Regions from separate parts of the Paenibacillus cineris genome, predicted to be linked through region 1. Evidence: a T-box and tRNA genes for the amino acid it is inferred to sense, from the RefSeq annotation. Region 1 holds a T-box; the other regions hold tRNA genes.
The links. The T-box of region 1 lies ahead of KI379_RS10415 (glutamine--tRNA ligase/YqeY domain fusion protein). A T-box ahead of a tRNA ligase gene usually reads a tRNA of that ligase, here a tRNA-Gln.
Positions count from the first base shown of each region.

Region 2: it has a tRNA-Gln gene. The T-box ahead of KI379_RS10415 (glutamine--tRNA ligase/YqeY domain fusion protein) is inferred to sense a tRNA for this amino acid. The anticodon was not compared.
Region 3: it has a tRNA-Gln gene. The T-box ahead of KI379_RS10415 (glutamine--tRNA ligase/YqeY domain fusion protein) is inferred to sense a tRNA for this amino acid. The anticodon was not compared.

Region 1 covers NZ_BORU01000001.1:2,182,252-2,184,485, reverse strand. The annotation lists gene KI379_RS10415 (glutamine--tRNA ligase/YqeY domain fusion protein) at 1-1,387, opposite strand, end outside; T-box leader at 1,459-1,722, opposite strand; gene KI379_RS10410 (glycoside hydrolase family 172 protein) at 1,808-2,234, opposite strand, start outside.
Region 2 covers NZ_BORU01000001.1:30-2,263, forward strand. The annotation lists partial or broken rRNA gene KI379_RS00005 (23S ribosomal RNA) at 1-92, shown strand, start outside; tRNA gene KI379_RS00010 (tRNA-Asn) at 161-236, shown strand; tRNA gene KI379_RS00015 (tRNA-Ser) at 241-332, shown strand; tRNA gene KI379_RS00020 (tRNA-Glu) at 342-416, shown strand; tRNA gene KI379_RS00025 (tRNA-Val) at 510-585, shown strand; tRNA gene KI379_RS00030 (tRNA-Met) at 621-694, shown strand; tRNA gene KI379_RS00035 (tRNA-Asp) at 732-808, shown strand; tRNA gene KI379_RS00040 (tRNA-Phe) at 866-941, shown strand; tRNA gene KI379_RS00045 (tRNA-Thr) at 965-1,040, shown strand; tRNA gene KI379_RS00050 (tRNA-Tyr) at 1,044-1,129, shown strand; tRNA gene KI379_RS00055 (tRNA-Trp) at 1,140-1,213, shown strand; tRNA gene KI379_RS00060 (tRNA-His) at 1,245-1,320, shown strand; tRNA gene KI379_RS00065 (tRNA-Gln) at 1,343-1,417, shown strand; tRNA gene KI379_RS00070 (tRNA-Gly) at 1,424-1,498, shown strand; tRNA gene KI379_RS00075 (tRNA-Cys) at 1,508-1,581, shown strand; tRNA gene KI379_RS00080 (tRNA-Arg) at 1,594-1,670, shown strand; tRNA gene KI379_RS00085 (tRNA-Leu) at 1,688-1,767, shown strand.
Region 3 covers NZ_BORU01000005.1:273-2,506, reverse strand. The annotation lists tRNA gene KI379_RS29360 (tRNA-Gly) at 587-660, opposite strand; tRNA gene KI379_RS29355 (tRNA-Pro) at 724-797, opposite strand; tRNA gene KI379_RS29350 (tRNA-Arg) at 821-897, opposite strand; tRNA gene KI379_RS29345 (tRNA-Gly) at 901-975, opposite strand; tRNA gene KI379_RS29340 (tRNA-Leu) at 987-1,070, opposite strand; tRNA gene KI379_RS29335 (tRNA-Lys) at 1,089-1,164, opposite strand; tRNA gene KI379_RS29330 (tRNA-Gln) at 1,169-1,243, opposite strand; tRNA gene KI379_RS29325 (tRNA-His) at 1,252-1,327, opposite strand; tRNA gene KI379_RS29320 (tRNA-Thr) at 1,336-1,408, opposite strand; tRNA gene KI379_RS29315 (tRNA-Asp) at 1,607-1,683, opposite strand; tRNA gene KI379_RS29310 (tRNA-Met) at 1,717-1,790, opposite strand; tRNA gene KI379_RS29305 (tRNA-Val) at 1,857-1,932, opposite strand; tRNA gene KI379_RS29300 (tRNA-Glu) at 2,096-2,167, opposite strand; tRNA gene KI379_RS29295 (tRNA-Asn) at 2,227-2,234, opposite strand, start outside.

The DNA.
Region 1 (2,234 bases):
CCCAATGGATCGTCGACTTCACCTTTCTGCCGCTGAACCCGGTTCCGCTTTTCGTCTCGGGATCGTACGTGCAGTGCAGCTCGATCACTTCACCGGTCACCGGATCCTTGACGGCATGATGGCATTTTAAATAATACGCCCCCTTCAATCGAACTTCGCTTCCCGGAAACAGACGATGAAAGCCCGGTACCGGATGTTCCATAAAATCGTCCCGCTCGATATACAATTCTCCGGAAAAGGGGACATCCCTGCCGCCAAGCGTCGGATCGGCATCGCTGTGGTTGAGATGCAGCATTTCCACCTCACCCTTCGGATAATTCGTGATGACGACTTTAAGCGGATCAAGCACAGCCATCACAGCGACAGACTTATCCTTTAAGTCCTGGCGGATGAAGTGGTCGAGCATCGCGGCATCCACCGTGCTGCTCCCCCTCAGCATGCCCACTTCCTGCATGAACCTCCGGAGGCCTTCCGGCGTAACGCCTCTTCGCCGCAGCCCCTTCAAGGTCGGAAGGCGGGGATCATCCCATCCGTCAACGAATCCGCCTTCGACCAGCTGCCTGATGTACCTTTTGCTCGTGACCATTCCGGAAACGTTCAGACGTCCGAATTCCCGCTGCTTCGGGGGTTCCGTTACTTCCAGCTCGCGCAGCACCCATTCGTACAAGGGGCGGTGATCCCTAAATTCCGCAGAGCACAGCGAATGCGTAATGCCTTCGATCGCATCCTGGATCGGATGGGCAAAATCATACATCGGATACACGCACTCCTCACTCCCTGTCCGGTAATGCTCGGCGTGGATGATGCGGTACAAGGCCGGGTCCCTCAAGTTGATGTTGGGCGAAGACATGTCAATTTTGGCCCGCAGCACCTTGGCGCCGTCCGGGAACCGGCCTTCCTTCATTTGACGGAACAGGGATAGATTCTCCTCCACCGTCCGTTCGCGATAAGGACTGTTTCTTCCAGACTCCGTGAGCGTTCCGCGGTATTCCGTCATTTCCTCCGCCGACAAATCGCAGACATAGGCCTTTCCTTTACGGATGAGCTTCAAAGCCGCTTCGAAGATCTCTTCCGAATAATCCGAGCCAAAGTACACCGGCAGGTCCAGACCAAGCCACCGGACATCCTCCCGGATCGCGTCCACGTATTTCATGTCTTCCTTTAGTGGATTCGTATCGTCAAAGCGCAGATTCATCTTCCCGTGAAATGCTTCGGCAATGGCTGCGTTCACGTGAATTGCATAGGCGCTTCCGATGTGCAAATAGCCGTTCGGCTCCGGCGGAAACCGGGTCGCGATCGGTCTGGAATACGTTTCGTTCTCCACATCCTCCATCACGGTTTTCGTTAGAAAATCCACGGCTTCTTCTTTCCTTACCTTTCCTTCCATCAACTGTCCCCTCCTGCTCTTATATCAATCAAAAAGAAAACAAAAAAATCCCGCCTCCAAGACGCTGACGTCTTGGGGACGAGATTGTATTTCGCGGTGCCACCCCGGTTCGCGGATCTATCGCTACATCCGCCTCTTCGGGTACGGCATGCACGCATGCTTATACCCTAGCTCTGTAACAGGAGCTCCTGTCGCACCATCCGAAGGAATGAGGACCCCTCTTCCAATGCGCCGCTCGGAGGCTTGCTTCAATGACGGGCGGCCTGCTCCTTCACAGCTGCCGGAGCTCTCTGCAAGGCTGCCCATTCATCTACTCTTCTCTTCACCGCGTTTTCGTTCCGTTTTGATTTTGACCATATTAACATCATTTTCGGCCAATGTAAACCGCATTATGCATACTTTAACCGGAAAGGGCGGGGATTAAATAACCTCCAGGCCATCGTTATCCGGCAGCGGCGGATGCGTGGTGTGCGGCTCGGATTGATACCAGAAAGCGACGGAGGCGATATCGTCCTGCAGCGGCAAATAGCGGCCGCCGGAACGCCAACCGAGCGCCTGGATCGTTACCTTCAAGTCCTGTTCAAACCGGATCGGGTCCATCACATGCCAGCGGTACATCCCGAATCGCTGCTGGCTCCGGTATAGGCCGTCCGGTCTGATTTGCTGGTGAAAGCCCAAATAGGCAGTGGAAAACGCACCGTACTGTCCCTGTGGATGCTCAAAATTCCAGGCGCCGCCAAAATAGTCTTCGGTCCCGGTGCCGCAAATCGTCGGGAAATCGCGGTCGCCGTCCATATAGAACTTGATCTCGCCTTCTCCCCACCACCCCGTGTTGTTCACCTGCCAG
Region 2 (2,234 bases), 2.2 Mb from region 1:
ACCCCTTGTAGACGACGAGGTAGATAGGTTGGAGGTGGAAGTGCAGCAATGCATGGAGCTGACCAATACTAATCGGTCGAGGGCTTATCCAAAAAATATAAAATGTAGATTCGTTTCGTATCTAGTTTTCAAGTGATCAAACACTTGAATTAAATATTGTTCCCTGATAGCTCAGTTGGTAGAGCACTCGACTGTTAATCGAGTTGTCACAGGTTCGAGTCCTGTTCGGGGAGCCATTATGGAGAGGTGTCCGAGTTGGCCGAAGGAGCACGATTGGAAATCGTGTAGGCGCCAAAAGCGTCTCGAGGGTTCGAATCCCTCTCTCTCCGCCATTATAGTTTGGCCCGTTGGTCAAGGGGTTAAGACACCTCCCTTTCACGGAGGTAACATGGGTTCGAATCCCATACGGGTCACCACTTTAATTATTAGCTTCAGGAATGAGAATCCAAAAGAAAAAATGCTTGCCTTTTTAGTGGTTTATCTGCTAAGATATTAAAAGTGTTTCTTATGGAGGCTTAGCTCAGCTGGGAGAGCATCTGCCTTACAAGCAGAGGGTCGGGGGTTCGATCCCCTCAGCCTCCACCATGTATACTTTAAAGAAAATAAATATTTTTTAATGACGCGGGGTGGAGCAGTCCGGTAGCTCGTCGGGCTCATAACCCGAAGGTCGCAGGTTCAAATCCTGCCCCCGCAATTTATCTCCTTATTTATGGAGATACATAATTGGCCGTGGAACCGTGGTGTAGAGGCCTAACATGCCTGCCTGTCACGCAGGAGATCGCGGGTTCGAATCCCGTCGGTTCCGCCATTTATTTTCTTGAGAGTTTAGTTTGTTGCAATAATACTCTTGATAGAAACAAAATTAGGCTCGGTAGCTCAGTCGGTAGAGCAGAGGACTGAAAATCCTCGTGTCGGCGGTTCGATTCCGTCCCGAGCCACCATGAATTTAATAATAAGCATAAAAGCCGGTGTAGCTCAATTGGTAGAGCAACTGACTTGTAATCAGTAGGTTGGGGGTTCAAGTCCTCTCGCCGGCACCATATGGAGGCTTAGCGAAGTGGCCAAACGCAGCAGACTGTAAATCTGTTCTCGTACGAGTTCGGTGGTTCGAATCCATCAGCCTCCACCAGTTTTATTATAGGGGCATAGTTTAAAGGTAGAACAGCGGTCTCCAAAACCGTTAGTGTGGGTTCAATTCCTGCTGCCCCTGCCATTCGAAATACAGCTTCATATCTTTTATTATGGCGGTCGTGGCGAAGGGGTTAACGCACCGGATTGTGGCTCCGGCATTCGTGGGTTCAAGTCCCATCGATCGCCCCATAACTTATAATGACAATCTTGTTGGGGATTAGCCAAGCGGTAAGGCAACGGACTTTGACTCCGTCATGCATAGGTTCGAATCCTATATCCCCAGCCAGTTTAAGCGGACGTGGCTCAGCGGTAGAGCATCGCCTTGCCAAGGCGAGGGTCGCGGGTTCGATTCCCGTCGTCCGCTCCATTTGATTTCGGCGCCATAGCCAAGTGGTAAGGCACAGCTCTGCAAAAGCTTTATCCCCAGTTCGAATCTGGGTGGCGCCTCCATTAACTTCATATGCGCCCTTAGCTCAGCTGGATAGAGCGTTTGACTACGAATCAAAAGGTCAGGAGTTCGAATCTCTTAGGGCGCGCCATTTTTTTAACTGAATATGCCGGTGTGGCGGAATTGGCAGACGCGCGCGACTCAAAATCGTGAGGGAAACCGTGGGGGTTCGAGTCCCTTCACCGGCATCATAGAGAAAAGCCTTGGAAAATATCCAAGGCTTTTTCTTGTATAGACTAACATTGTACACCGAGCCATCGTTCGTCGTTCGTTAATCCCTCATCCTGCTGTACACTTGCACTTCTCCTTCCAATCAGCCACCTGATGATATCCCGCTGAAAGACGGCCATTATAATTCGTATTGCGTTAATTTATGACTGTATGGTATTTAATTCGTATCATGTTTGTTTTATGTAGGTCATATCCGCATAGATGTTCTCTTTATATGACGTGTCCTCGTAAGATGGGAGTAAGAGGGTGTACAGCAGCCTTGAAAAAGATCCTCTGATCAATCCGTTCGTTATACCATTACTCCCTTTGAACGTTTTCCCCATCCTTGTTTAAAGTTGATAAACCATTCCAGCCGGCTTTACCTGGGCTAAACAGGCTCAATGTTTCTTTAGCTAAGTGCTAAATCCCTTGCTCAGAGCCTCCA
Region 3 (2,234 bases), on a different contig from region 1:
TAATGGGAATACTCAACATCTCGATGAAAAAGCGGACCTTCGGCCAGCCACAGAGGTAGATGTTGACGCGCGTCCTGAGCGGGTTCCTTCAGCGAAGCCTGCACGAACGGTCGTACCCACGCTGCGTAGGTTCTCTCCCACACAACCGCTCTAAACAAAAAAACGCCTTTCGGCGTTATGTTTTATGTATGGAGCGGGTGATGGGAATACTCAACATCTCGATTAAATAAGCGGACCTTCGGCCCACCGCAGAGGTAGATGTTGACGCGCGTCCTGAGCGGGTTCCTTCATTGACGCCGACACGGACGGTCGTACCCACGCTGCGTAGGTTCTCTCCCACACAACCGCTCTAAACAAAAAAACGCCTTTCGGCGTTATGTTTTATGTATGGAGCGGGTGATGGGAATACTCAACATCTCGATGAAAAAGCGGACCTTTGGCCAGCCACAGAGGTGGATGTTGACGCGCGTCCTGAGCGGGTTCCTTCAGCGAAGCCTGCACGGACGGTCGTACCCACGCTGCGTAGGTTCTCTCCCACACAACCGCTCTAAACAAAAAAACGCCTTTCGGCGTTATGTTTTATGTATGGAGCGGGTGATGGGAATCGAACCCACGCTATCAGCTTGGAAGGCTGAAGTTCTACCATTGAACTACACCCGCAGATTCTCCGTGCAAGCCTTGAGCGCAGAAAGATCAAGACTTACACGAAGCCGTGCATGCGTATCGGGATGACACGATTCGAACATGCGACCCCCTGGTCCCAAACCAGGTGCTCTACCAAGCTGAGCTACATCCCGATATCTATTGTAAAACAGTTAAATGGCGCGCCCTAAGAGATTCGAACTCCTGACCTTTTGATTCGTAGTCAAACGCTCTATCCAGCTGAGCTAAGGGCGCATTTGGAGCGGACGACGGGAATCGAACCCGCGACCCTCGCCTTGGCAAGGCGATGCTCTACCGCTGAGCCACGTCCGCATCAAACAAAGTGGTGCGCGTGGAGGGACTTGAACCCCCACGTCAAAGACGCTAGATCCTAAGTCTAGTGCGTCTGCCAATTCCGCCACACGCGCAAAACCTGTAAATAAAACTGGTGAGCCATGAAGGACTCGAACCTTCGACACCCTGATTAAAAGTCAGGTGCTCTACCAACTGAGCTAATGGCTCTCACTGGCTGGGGATATAGGATTCGAACCTATGCATGACGGAGTCAAAGTCCGTTGCCTTACCGCTTGGCTAATCCCCAACAATTAATGGGGCGATCGATGGGACTTGAACCCACGAATGCCGGAGCCACAATCCGGTGCGTTAACCCCTTCGCCACGACCGCCATAAACATGCCGGCGAGAGGACTTGAACCCCCAACCTACTGATTACAAGTCAGTTGCTCTACCAATTGAGCTACACCGGCGCATAAATATTTGAATAATTTCAAAGCGATAACCATCTATCGCGAAAGCAAATAACCATTTGGATTCCGTCTGAAGCAATTTAAAATGACGGAACCGACGGGATACTCTCTCTTCGTTCGAGACTGCGATGCAGCGCTAACGAAACAGATGCTTCGACGAACCCGTATCCGGATTCTCATCCCTGAAGCAATTTAAAATGGCGGAACCGACGGGATTCGAACCCGCGATCTCCTGCGTGACAGGCAGGCATGTTAGGCCTCTACACCACGGTTCCACGGCCTTTGGGATCTCCATCTTAAGGAGATAATTGCGGGGGCAGGATTTGAACCTGCGACCTTCGGGTTATGAGCCCGACGAGCTACCGGACTGCTCCACCCCGCGTCATTAAAAAGTAATTTGATATTGGGCCCTCGAAAAGTAATCGGTATAAACTTTTTTGAGGTATAGTGGTGGAGGCTGAGGGGATCGAACCCCCGACCCTCTGCTTGTAAGGCAGATGCTCTCCCAGCTGAGCTAAGCCTCCATATTCTTTTGAAACTTATAGGGGATTCTCATCCCAGATGCTAATAAGAAAGTGACCCGTATGGGATACTCTCACTTCGTTCGAGACTGCGATGCAGATGCTACCGAAGTCACGCTCCGACGAACCCTTTTTGGGATTCTCATCCCTGATGTTAATAAGAAAGTGACCCGTATGGGATTCGAACCCATGTTACCTCCGTGAAAGGGAGGTGTCTTAACCCCTTGACCAACGGGCCATATATATAAAGTCTAATTCTGTTTTCTGCAACAAAACATCCTTAGACGTTTTTTAAAGTGGCTCCC